Regions from separate parts of the Arthrobacter sp. B3I4 genome, predicted to be linked through region 2. Evidence: riboswitches for the same ligand, from Rfam matches in the RefSeq annotation. Region 2 holds a riboswitch; each other region holds the start of a gene.
The links. Region 2 has a riboswitch for S-adenosylmethionine ahead of QFZ61_RS01900 (ABC transporter ATP-binding protein). Riboswitches for the same ligand answer to the same signal wherever they lie in the genome.

Region 1: it holds a riboswitch for S-adenosylmethionine, as region 2 does, so the genes downstream of both, QFZ61_RS15340 (homoserine O-acetyltransferase) here and QFZ61_RS01900 (ABC transporter ATP-binding protein) in region 2, are expected to answer to the same signal.
Region 3: it holds a riboswitch for S-adenosylmethionine, as region 2 does, so the genes downstream of both, QFZ61_RS08985 (aminotransferase class V-fold PLP-dependent enzyme) here and QFZ61_RS01900 (ABC transporter ATP-binding protein) in region 2, are expected to answer to the same signal.

Annotation. Positions count from the first base shown of each region.
Region 1 is NZ_JAUSYK010000001.1:3,233,347-3,237,305, forward strand. Features, by position in the region: gene QFZ61_RS15335 (MFS transporter) at 1-1,085, opposite strand, end outside; gene QFZ61_RS15340 (homoserine O-acetyltransferase) at 1,255-2,406, opposite strand; SAM riboswitch class IV at 2,418-2,533, opposite strand; gene QFZ61_RS15345 (bifunctional o-acetylhomoserine/o-acetylserine sulfhydrylase) at 2,593-3,909, opposite strand.
Region 2 is NZ_JAUSYK010000001.1:405,175-409,133, forward strand. Features, by position in the region: gene QFZ61_RS01890 (methionine ABC transporter ATP-binding protein) at 1-790, opposite strand, end outside; SAM riboswitch class I at 931-1,021, opposite strand; gene QFZ61_RS01895 (CoA-binding protein) at 1,153-1,578, opposite strand; SAM riboswitch class I at 1,736-1,826, shown strand; gene QFZ61_RS01900 (ABC transporter ATP-binding protein) at 1,833-2,723, shown strand; gene QFZ61_RS01905 (aliphatic sulfonate ABC transporter substrate-binding protein) at 2,835-3,881, shown strand; gene QFZ61_RS01910 (ABC transporter permease) at 3,881-3,959, shown strand, end outside.
Region 3 is NZ_JAUSYK010000001.1:1,907,331-1,911,289, reverse strand. Features, by position in the region: gene QFZ61_RS08995 (ribosome small subunit-dependent GTPase A) at 1-184, shown strand, start outside; gene hisN (histidinol-phosphatase) at 253-1,065, shown strand; SAM riboswitch class IV at 1,152-1,264, shown strand; gene QFZ61_RS08985 (aminotransferase class V-fold PLP-dependent enzyme) at 1,298-2,689, shown strand; gene QFZ61_RS08980 (class I SAM-dependent methyltransferase) at 2,756-3,514, shown strand; gene QFZ61_RS08975 (Nramp family divalent metal transporter) at 3,650-3,959, shown strand, end outside.

The DNA.
Region 1 (3,959 bases), 2.8 Mb from region 2:
GCGTACATCAGGGCGTGGAACAGCAGGCCAATGGTGATCGCGAGGAGGATGATGAGGTCGTTCTTGGTGTCCATCATCGGGAAGGCGAAGAAGCCCCAGGTGGCGCCAAGGACGGCTCCGGCCATGTACACCGGCTTGCGCCCAAGGCGGTCCGAGAGCCGGCCCACCATGGGTACGACGGCGAAGTGGATGAAGTGCGCCACCAGCAACAGGAGCAGGATGCGCGAGGTGTCCGCCTGGACGATCACCTTGAGGTACGTGATCGAGAAGGTGACCACGAGGTAGTACAGGACGTTTTCGGCGAAGCGCAGGCCCATGGCGGTGAACACGCCACGGGGGTAGCGACGGAAGACCTCGGCCACACCGTAGCCCTTGTTCTCGACGACAACTTCCTTCTGGGCCTCGAGGAAGATCGGGGCGTCCTGGACCTTGGTGCGGATGTAGTAACCAATGACCACGATCACGGCGGAGAGCCAGAACGCGATGCGCCAGCCCCAGCCCAGGAAGTCGGCGGAGGACAGCACCGAGGACAGGATGAACAGCACGGCGGTGGCGAGCAGGTTGCCCATCGGGACCGCCGACTGCGGCCAGCTGGCCCAGAAGCCGCGGGACTTGCTGGGGCTGTGCTCGGCAACGAGCAGGACGGCGCCGCCCCACTCACCGCCGACTGCGAAGCCCTGGGCGAAACGCAGGAAGACGAGCAGCGCCGGCGCCCAGTAGCCGATCTGCTGGAAGCTGGGCAGGCAGCCCATCAGGAACGTGGAGACACCGACGAGGATGATGCTGAGCTGCAGCAGCTGCTTGCGGCCGAACTTGTCACCAAAGTGTCCGAAGACGATGCCACCGATGGGACGGGCGACGAAGCCGACGGCGTAGGTCAGGAAGGCTGCGATGATGCCGTCCAGCTCGGTGCCGGAGTTGGGGAAGAACATCTTGCCAAAGACCAGGGTGGCGGCGGACGCGTAGAGGAAGAATTCGTACCACTCGACGACGGTGCCGGCCATGGAGGCCGCGACTACTTTCTTAAGGCCGGACGACTTGACGTCCGGCTCTTCCCGCCTGGCGGCGGCGTTTTCCGTGCTCATAAAGACTCCTTCGGTGTCGCCTTCGACACCCCGTGGACCATTGGGTAGACAACGCGTGTGAGTTGTAACACACGGCGTCATTCTCCACGAGTATGGACTGTTCTTCGGGCAGGCTCAACGACAAATAGTGCAGAGGGGGTCTGCAAAAACGCACACGATGCTCCGCGCCTCAGCGAAAGAAGCTGCCCCGAAGTTGGTCGCTGAGCTGGCCGATCTCGGTCAGGAAGCCGTCGTGGCCGATCGGTGCCTCAATGACGTGGACGGGGACCTCGCCGGGAAGGGCCTCGGCGAGCGCGCGGGACTGTGCAGGGAAGTACAGCCGGTCCGAGTTCACCGCGGCGACGAAGAACTCCGCGGCGGTGGCAGCGAGCGCCTGCGGCAGGGTGCCGCGGCCGCGCGCGACGTCGTGGCTCATGAGCGCTTCGGTAATGGCGATGTAGCTGTTGGCGTCGAAGCGGCGGACCAGCTTGTTGCCCTGGTGGTCCAGGTAGCTCTCCACCTGGTAGCGGCCGCGGCCTGCCAGGGAGCCTGCCGCCAGCGGGGCCTCGGCCTCCTGTGCACTGCGGCCGAAGCGTTCGTCCAGCTCAGCGGCGGAACGGTAGGTGATGTGGGCGATCCGGCGGGCCAGGGCCAGTCCGGCGTGCGGCTCGGGGCCGCCGTAGTAGTCACCGCCGTTGAAGTGGGGGTCCTGGCGGATGGCCAGGGTCTGGGCCTGGGCAAAGGCAATCTGTTCGGCGGTGCTGCTGGCGCCCACCGAGATGACCGCGCAGCGCTGCACCCGCTCCGGGTAGCTGACGGCCCACTCCAAGGCCCGGGCCCCGCCGAGAGACCCACCCAGTACCGCGTACCAGCGGTCAATGCCCAGGGCGTCGGCAAGCCGGGCTTCGGCTGCAGTGCTGTCGCGGAGCGTCACCAGCGGGAAGCGCGATCCCCACGGCCGGCCGTCGGGGGCAGGTGTGGAGGGCCCGGTGGAGCCGTAGCAGCCGCCCAGGATGTTGACAGACACGACAAAGTACTTGTCCGTGTCGACCGGGGCGCCGGGTCCTGCCAATTGTTCCCACCAGCCCGGTTCCTGGCCCGCGCCTCTGGTGACGTGGGTGTCCCCGGTCAGGGCGTGTTCGATCAGCACGGCGTTGGAGGCGTCCGCGTTGAGGCTCCCCCAGGTTTCGTAGGCGAGCGTGACTTCCGGCAGCGTGGCCCCGGATTCGAGCGCCAGGGAACCGACCTGCAGGTACTGCACGGTCCCATCGGGAACAGCGCCGTCAGGGACGGGGGAAAGCTTGGTTCCGGGAACACCGGTGCGGGTGACGGCAATCGTCATGTGAGGACCTAACTTCGCGCTTGCCCGCCGTCAGCTGACCGGCAGGCCAGGTCTTCACCCGGGGCACCCCGCCGCAAAAGGAGGGTTGCCGGCCAGCAAGCCGGGGCTGTCACTGGCACTCATGACCTGGGTCGATTCTACGAAACACGGCGGCGCAAGCGCGAAGATTGTGACGGTTGTGTGACCTCAGACGTCCTTGGCGGCCCGGAAGCCGGCGTCGAGGTCCGCGATGATGTCGTCGATGTGCTCAAGACCCACCGACAGCCGCACCAGGCCGGGGTGGACGCCGGCCACCGCCTGCTGTTCGGGTGAGAGCTGGCTGTGGGTGGTCGACGCCGGGTGGATGACCAGGGAACGCACGTCGCCGATGTTCGCCACGTGGGAATGCAGTTCGAGCGCGTCAACGAAGCGCTTTCCGGCTTCCGCTCCCCCGGCCACGATGAACGACACGACGGCGCCGGTGCCCTTGGGTCCGTACTTGCGGCCCCGCTCGTACCACGGGCTGGAGGGCAGACCGGCGTAGGCAACCGATTCGACGTCGTTCCTTGCCTCCAACCACGTGGCTACCGCCACGGCGTTGGCGACGTGCCGTTCCATCCGCAGGCTGAGGGTCTCAATGCCCTGCGCGATGAGGAAGGCATTGAACGGTGAGACGGCGGAACCGAGGTCGCGCAGCAGCTGGACCCGTGCCTTCAGAATGAAGGACAGGTTGGCGCCCAGCGCGCCGTCCGCTCCCAGGTCCCGGGCGTAGACCAGGCCATTGTAGGTGGGGTCCGGGGTGTTGAAGCCCGGGAAGCGTTCCGGGTCCTTGCCGAAGTCGAAGTTGCCGGAGTCCACGATCACGCCGGCGATCGCGGTGCCGTGGCCGCCCAGGTATTTGGTGGCGGAGTGGACCACGACGTCCGCGCCCCACTCGAGCGGCCGGATCAGGTAGGGGGTGGAGAGGGTGTTGTCCACGACCAGCGGCACCCCGGCCCGGTGCGCGACGTCGGCGATGCCTTCGATGTCCAGCACGTCCTGGCGCGGGTTGGAGACGACCTCGCCGAAGAACAGCTTTGTGTTCGGGCGCACCGCGTCGCGCCATTGCTCGAGGTTGTCCGGGTCCGCCACGAAGGTCACGGCAATGCCGAGCTTCTTCAGCGTGTGGCCCAGCAGGTTGTAGGTGCCGCCGTAGAGGCTGGGGCTGGCGACGACGTGGTCGCCGGCTTCGGCGACGTTGAGGACGGCGAAAGTTGCCGCGGCCTGGCCGGAGCTGAGCAGGAGCGCACCGACCCCGCCTTCGAGGCTTGCGATCCGCTGTTCCACCGCGTCCTGGGTGGGGTTGCCGATCCGGGTGTAAATAGGTGCCAGCTCGGCGAGGGCGAAGCGGTTGGCGGCGCTTTCGGCGCTGGGGAAGACGAACGACGTCGTCTGGTAGATCGGCAGCGACCGGGCGCCCGTGGCGGAATCGGGCTGTTGCCCGGCGTGAATCTGGCGGGTTTCGAAGGACCAGGCGTTCGACATTGAAGTACTCCTGTGACTGGGCACAGACCGTCACGGCCCGCTGGGCCGGA
Region 2 (3,959 bases):
CGGCAGGCACCTCGGCGGGGACGGCCCGTGCGGAGCGCTCCAGCTGGATTTTGTCGGAGATCAGGTAGCGCCCGATTGAGGTTGCCGGGTGGAAACCCGGCCGTTCCAGTTCGATGAGGTCGAATTGCTCCACGACGCGGCCGTCTTCCATGACCGCCACGTTGTCAGCGATGGCTTTGATGACGTTCATTTCGTGGGTGACCACCACGATCGTGATGCCGAACTTGGCGTTAACGTCCGCCAGGTACTGAAGCACGGACGACGTCGTACGGGGGTCAACTGCCGACGTCGGCTCGTCGCAGAGCAGCACTTTCGGTTCCGTGGCGAGCGCCCGGGCGATGGCCACCCGCTGTTTCTGGCCGCCGGAGAGTTTCGCAGGATAACTTGCCGCCTTGTCGGCCAGGTCCACAATATCCAGGGTCTCGGCGGCCCGGCGGCGGCGTTCCGCCTTCCCGACGCCGGCGAATTTGAGGGACAGTTCGACGTTTTCCTGGGCCGTCAGGTTGTTGAGCAGGTTGAAGTGTTGAAAGATCATTCCGATGCCGTGCCGGCTGTTCCTCAGTTCCCTGTCGGAGAGGGACATCAGGTCCACCCCGTCCACGAGGACGCGTCCCGACGTCGGGCGTTCAAGCAGGTTGATGTTGCGCAGCAGCGTGGACTTGCCGGCGCCGGAGAATCCGATGATGCCCTGGATACTGCCCCGCTTGATCCGCAGGCTGACATCATCGACGGCGGTAAAGGTGGTTCCGGCCGACGTGAAAGAGGTGGTGACATTCTGGACTTGAATCACAGGTCCCCACCTGCTGTCCGGGCTGGTGTTGGGTTGATGCGTGGGTTCATGATTTCCTCCGGGGTTCACCCAAGGAAGGCCCTGTGGTCCGGCACCAGGGCAGCGCCAAGCTCGGGCTGTTGGTGCCTAGAACACGTGGTTCTCCATCGGTCCTGGCGGTAGCACCGTCCTCAAAGGAGGGGGTTGCTGCGGCGTCACAGAGCCAGATCTCTCAGCCGCTCGGGATGGTTACACCACGAATCTCGCACACGCCGCGGCGGCTTGCGAAGCGGTGCGTCACACGCCGTAAAGGGCGCGTCATACGCGCCCTCACACGGCAGCCCGGCGCGTGGGACGCGGGCCCGCCGCCAGCTGGCCGGCTGTCAGAGGCCGAGGCGCGGCGCTTCCTGCGCGGGGCACGCGTTCATAATGACGTCCAGGCCGGCTGCCTTCGCCCGGGCCGCGGCAGCTTCGTCGATGACGCCCAGCTGCAGCCAGACGGCCTTCGCGCCGACGGCGATCGCCTGGTCGATGACGTCCCCCACTTTCCGGGAGTTCACGAAGCAGTCCACGACGTCGAGTGGGTGCTTGGACGCCGGAATGTCCGCGAGGCTGGAGTAGCCGGTCTCGCCATGGACGTCATCCCCCGGAAGGTTGACCGGAATGATCTCCATCCCCAGCCGGTCCCGGACTAACAGCGCAACATCGTAGGCGGCCCGCCATTCATTGGTGCTCAGGCCCACTATGGCCCACCTGCCCTTGGTGCGCAGGAGCCGTTCGAGTACTGCGGGATCGTTGACATGGGTCATGCGCCAAGCCTACTTCCCGCCGCCAGCGGCAGCACGGCACGAATGCAGCCGGACGAGGCTGCCGAAGATTCGACTGACGCGGCAGACCAGCCAAACGCGTGTCCGAATATTACGCGGCTCATTTGGCCTAATTCGTCCTTTCGGTTTTAGTAGGTAGTGACCATCCCGAGCGGCCGAGAGACCTGGATCGATGAAGCCGCAGCAACCCCCTCCCTTGAGGACGGTGCTACTGCCAGGACCGATGGAGTAACTCTATGACTGCTGTCCTGTACCCGACCTCCCCCGCGGCACCCGCAGACGTCCCTGTCGGCTGGCCCAGTTCCCCGGCACTGCCCGTGTCCTTCCGCTCCCTGCGGCGCACCTTTGGGTCCGGACCCGCGGCGCACACCGTCCTGCGGGACATCAGCTTTGACGTCCGCGCCGGTGAAGTCCTCGCCATCCTCGGCCCATCCGGCTGCGGGAAGTCCACCTTGCTGCGGGCCGCTGCGGGCCTGGACGCCCCGAGCTCCGGCAGTGTCGAGATTGGCGGCGTCCCGGTGCAGGGCGTCGATTCCCGCTGCGCCTTCGCGTTCCAGGAGCCACGCCTGCTGCCGTGGCATACTTTGCAGGCAAATATCGCTATCGGCCTGCCCGCCGCCACCAGCGCCCGGGACGGCAAGGCCAAGGTGGCCCGGCTCCTTGAACTCGTGGGACTTCACGACTTCGCCAAGCACCGGCCGCGCGAAGTCTCCGGGGGCATGGCCCAGCGCGCCGCTCTGGCCCGCGCACTGGCCCGCAACCCCGGAGTCCTGCTGCTCGATGAGCCGTTCGGCGCCCTCGACGCCCTGACCAGGATCAAGATGCAGGACCTGCTGCTGGAGGTCCACCGGGCCGAGCCGACCACAGTTTTGCTCGTAACCCACGACGTCGACGAGGCACTGCAACTCGCCGACCGCATCATCGTCCTGGGCAGCGATCCCCAGTCCCCCGCCGGAGCCGGCGAATCAGAGGTGCCGTCAACGGACCCGGCAGTTGCTCCGGCGCCCGGCGCTGCAATTGTCCGCACCGTCGTCGTCCCCGGCGAACGCCCCCGCGACCGGGCCTCGGCCGAGCTGGCCCGAATGCGCGCCTCGCTCCTGGCCAGTCTCGGCGTCGACGGTCACTGACCGCCTGCACTGTCCGGGCCCGCCGCCCTTCCGGACCTTCCGGCCGCCCATTCCGGCCCGGCTCCCCTGCTCTTTCCCCGCACCGCTCGCACCCGTTCTCGAAGGAACCCCATGCCTTTCGCACGCAAAACCACCCGCCGTTCACTCCTCACCGCCGCTGCCGTCTCCGCCGCCCTGGCGCTCACCGGCTGCGTCGCCGGTGAAGGCTCAGGCGGCCAGCAGGCGGCCAATGCCGCCGCTGCCGGCAGCGGCACCCTGAACATCGACTTCGCCACCTACAACCCGCTAAGCCTGGTGATCAAGAAGAAGGGCTGGCTCGAAGCCGCCCTCAAGGACCAGGGCGTAAGCGTCAAATGGGTCCAGTCGGCCGGGTCCAACAAGGCCAACGAAGCCCTGCGCTCCGGCGCGGTCGACGTCGGCTCCACCGCCGGCTCGGCCGCCCTCCTGGCCAAGGCCAACGGCTCACCGATCAAGACCATCGACATCTACTCCCAGCCGGAGTGGGCCGCCCTGGTCACCAAGGCCGGCAGCGGCATCAGCACCGTGGCCGATCTCAAGGGGAAGTCCGTGGCGGCCACCAAGGGCACCGACCCGTACTTCTTCCTGCTGCAGTCCCTGTCTGAGGCCGGCCTGTCCGCCAAGGACGTCACCGTGCAGAACCTCCAGCACGCCGACGGCCGCGCAGCACTCGAGAACGGCTCCGTGGATGCCTGGTCCGGCCTCGATCCGATCATGGCCGGGGCGGAGCAAAAGGGCGCCAAGCTGTTCTACCGGAATCTTTCTTTCAACACCTACGGCTTCCTCAACGCCACGGAAGCCTTCCTCAAGGACAAGCCGAAGCAGGCCCAGGCCGTCGTCAACGCGTACGAGAAGGCCCGCGCCTGGGCCGTCGCCAACCCGGACGAGACCGCCCAGATCCTCGCGGATGCGGCCAGCCTGGACCCCGCCGTCGCGAAGACCGTGGTGCTGCAGCGCAGCAACCTCGACGTCGACCCGGCCCCGGGCGAGGCGCAGCGCAAGGTCTTGGCCAAGATCGGCCCGACCTTCGTGGAGACCGGAGACGTCGCGAGCCAGCAGCAGATCGACGACGCCGTCGCGTCCCTGCTCGATGACTCGCTGGTGAAGAAGGCGGACCCGTCCGCCATCAAGGACTCCTGATGACACAGCTCGGAACCCCTGGCCTTGCCAGTAACAGAGTTACGCACGGCCGCGCTGCAACCGCGCCCGCAACCCCGG
Region 3 (3,959 bases), 1.5 Mb from region 2:
CGAAGACTGCGAGCGTGGCTGCAAGCACGACGCATCCGCCGTCAACTGCGGAGTCGACGCGTGGGTCTCGGCCGGCCACGCAGGCCCCTCCGGCCCCGCCCGGCTCGCGTCGCTGCGGCGTCTGCTCGGAACCGATCCGCGGATGGAAGCGCCGGAAACGAAGGAACTCGGCAGCGTCTCCTGAGAGCCTCTCCCCGCCCGCAGCGACGTGGCCTCCCCGTCCGCAAGGCGTTTTGACGGTAGTTTGGACCCATGAGTCAACCCGCTTCAAGCTACAACGATGACCTGCGCCTTGCCCACGTATTGGCGGACTCGGTCGATTCCCAGACCATGAACCGCTTCAAGGCGCTCGACCTTCGGATCGAAACGAAGCCTGACCTGACCCCTGTCACCGACGCAGACAAGGCCGCCGAAGAAGCCATCCGCGGCCAACTGTCCCGATCCCGTCCCCGCGACGCTGTCCTGGGCGAGGAGTTCGGCAGTTCCGGCCACGGCTCGCGCCGCTGGATCATCGACCCCATCGACGGGACCAAGAACTTCGTCCGTGGCGTCCCGGTCTGGGCCACGTTGATCGCGCTTGTCGACGAAGGCGAGCCCGTCGTCGGCGTCGTCAGCGCCCCGGCCCTGGGCAAACGCTGGTGGGCGGCCAAAGGCGCCGGCGCCTACATGGGCCGCTCCCTGGCCGCCGCGACACGGCTGAAGGTTTCCAACGTGTCCGAACTGTCGGACGCCTCGCTGTCCTATTCAAGCCTGGGCGGCTGGAAGCAGCGCGGCAACCTCGACGAGTTCCTCGGGCTCACCGAAGAAGTCTGGCGTACCCGCGCCTACGGTGACTTCTGGTCCTACTGCCTGGTGGCCGAAGGCGCCGTCGACATTGCCTGCGAGCCGGAACTGAACCTGTACGACATGGCTGCCCTGGTCCCGATCGTCACCGAGGCCGGCGGCCGTTTCACCTCGCTCGAGGGCGAGGACGGGCCTTTCGGCGGCAACGCGCTGGCCACCAACTCCATCCTGCACTCCGAAGTCCTCAAGCGGCTCAACCCGGGCCTCGACGACCTCCTCTAGGCGCTCTCACGCCGGGCGGCGTAACACAACGCTTGATATTGCGGTTCGCCTTTCGGTGCGTCCGGAGGTGTCCTAGGCTCGAAACAGGTCACGAGTGCCAGCGCTAAACCCCGGTTTGCTGGCCGGCAACCCTCCATTCGCGGCGGGGTGCCCCGGGTGACGACCTGGCCGGTCCGGAGCGGACCGGCAAGCGCGGATCCCTTGGAACGGGGTCCTTTTCGAGCGAGGTCCCATGACGACTACCACTTTTCCTCCCCGTCCCGCCGTTGCCGGCCGCCGGCCGCTGTCCGCGGTGTCCGGCGCGGACATCCTGGCCCCGCTGATCCAGGGCGGCCAGGTCCGTTACGCGCATCTGGATTACGCCGCGTCAGCTCCCGCGCTGTCCGTGGTGTCCGCCTACGTGAATGAGATCCTGCCGTACTACGCCAGCGTGCACCGCGGCGCCGGGTACGCCTCCCAAGTGAGCACCTCGGTGTACGAGAACGCCCGGAGCATCGTCCGCGGGTTCGTCGGCGGACGCCCTGATGACGCAGTGATCTTCACCCGGAATACCACCGACGCACTGAACCTGCTGGCCGGCTGCCTTCCTGCCGGCGGGGGACAGCCCACCGGTGAGGTGCTGTATCTGGACATCGAACACCACGCCAACCTGCTGCCGTGGCAGAACGTGCCGCACCGGGGCGTGGTCGCGGCACCGACGCTGGCCGGAACGCTGGCGCGGCTCCAGGCGGAGCTGGCGTCCGGCGGCGTAAGCCTGCTGGCCGTCACCGGCGCGTCCAACGTCACCGGCGAGGTGCTGCCGGTCCGCGAGCTGGCGGTCCTGGCGCACGCATACGGCGCCCGGATTGCCGTCGACGCCGCCCAACTGGCCCCGCACCGGCGCATCAATATCGCCGCCGACGGGGTGGACTATCTCGCCTTCTCCGGCCACAAGCTCTACGCCCCGTTCGGCGCGGGAGTGCTGGTGGGCCGGCCCGACTGGCTCGACGCCGGCACCCCGCACCTCGCCGGCGGCGGCGCCGTCCGGGACGCCCGGCTTGAGACCGTCAACTGGACCACGGGGCCCGCCCGCCATGAAGGAGGATCGCCGAACGTCCTCGGCGCCGCCGCGCTGGCCCGCGCTACGCAGGTGATCGCAGCCCTCGACGAGCAGCAATGGCACGACCACGAGGATGCCATCCGATCCTTCCTCGTCGAGGGGCTGCAACAGATCGACGGCGTCAAGGTGCACACCATTTTCGAGGACTCCGCCCTCCCGGGCGGCCCCGGGAGCATCGGCGTCGTGAATTTCTCGGTAGCCGGGTATGACGCGGGCCTGGTAGCCGCCTATCTGTCCGCCGAGCACGGCGTCGGCCTGCGCGACGGCCGCTTCTGCGCGCACCCGCTGCTGAAGCGGCTGGGCCTGCCGGCGGGTTCGCTGCGGGCCAGTTTCGGCCTGGGCTCCCGGCTGGGGGACGCCGAGCGGCTGCTCGCCGGGCTCGAGGAGCTGCGGCGGAACGGCCTGGGCTCGGACTATGTCGTGGCTGCCGGCCGCTGGGTGCCTGCCAACGACACCCGCAGCTACCCGCACTGGGCCCCCAACACACCGGGCACCGCCGGGGCTGCACCCTGCATTCTGGACTGACGCCGCTGCCCCGCCGCGTGCGGTAAATTCGAAGGTATCAACCAGAGCTGCCGAAGGAGAGCGCACGTGGCAGGCGGCGGCCCGAAACTACATCATTCCCGCCGGCAGGAGCTCGGCCAGAGCTTCCAGGACGGCGGCGAGCACTACGACCGGGTGCGGCCCGGCTACCCGGACGACGCGGCGGACTGGCTGATCCCGGACGGGGCGCGCGACGCCGCCGATCTCGGGGCCGGCACCGGCAAGTTCACAGCCCTTCTGGTCGGGCGGGGGCTCCGCACCGTGGCCGTTGACCCGTCATCGGACATGCTGGCGCAGCTGCGCCGCTCACTTCCGGGAGTACCCGCCCTCGTCGGGACCGCCGAGCACACGGGCCTGCCGGCGGACGCGTTCGATCTGGTCACCGTCGCGCAGGCCTGGCACTGGTGCGATCCGGTGCTGGCCAGCACCGAGGCCGCGCGGCTTTTGCGCCCGCACGGCGTGCTCGGGCTCGTCTGGAACCAGCTCGACACCGCCGTCCCCTGGGTCCACCGGCTGTCCCGGATCATGCATGCCGGCGATGTCCACAAGCCCTCCTTCAAGCCGGCCCTGGGTGCCGAATTCACCGCGCTGCAAAGTCACCTCACCCGCTGGGAAGACCCCGTCGGGGTGCAGGACATTCTCGAACTGGCCAAGTCTCGCAGCTACTACCTGCGCGCCGGCGAAGCGACCCGTGCCAAGGTGCTCAGCAACCTTCGCTGGTACCTCCACGACCACCTCGGGCACACAGACGGCGAGGTGCTGCCGCTCCCCTATCTGACGCAGAGCTGGCGCGCCACCAGGGCATGACGCCCCGGAGCGGTGGTGGGTGGCCCGCACGCGTTCAGTTCCGCCGGCTGCATTGCGGAAGCCTGCCCGCGCGCCCTAGTATTTCGGTATGCCTAAATTCTTTATGTAGGTAGACGGAATTTCTAGGAGCCCACCGTGCTGGATGTCGCAGGACACGAACCGTCCGCCGCCGGGCAACCCCCCGCCCGAGGGGTGCGCGGACACCGCCGCGCCCTCCTGGGTTTGCTGGGCCCGGCCTTCGTGGCAGCCATCGCCTATGTGGACCCGGGCAACGTGGCCGCCAACCTTACGGCCGGTGCGCAATACGGCTACCTGCTGGTCTGGGTCCTCGTCGCGGCCAATGTCATGGCCGTACTGGTCCAGTACCAGTCAGCGAAGCTTGGCATCGTCACGGGCAGGAGCCTGCCCGAAATCCTTGGCGAACGGCTCCGGCCCGCCTGGCGCC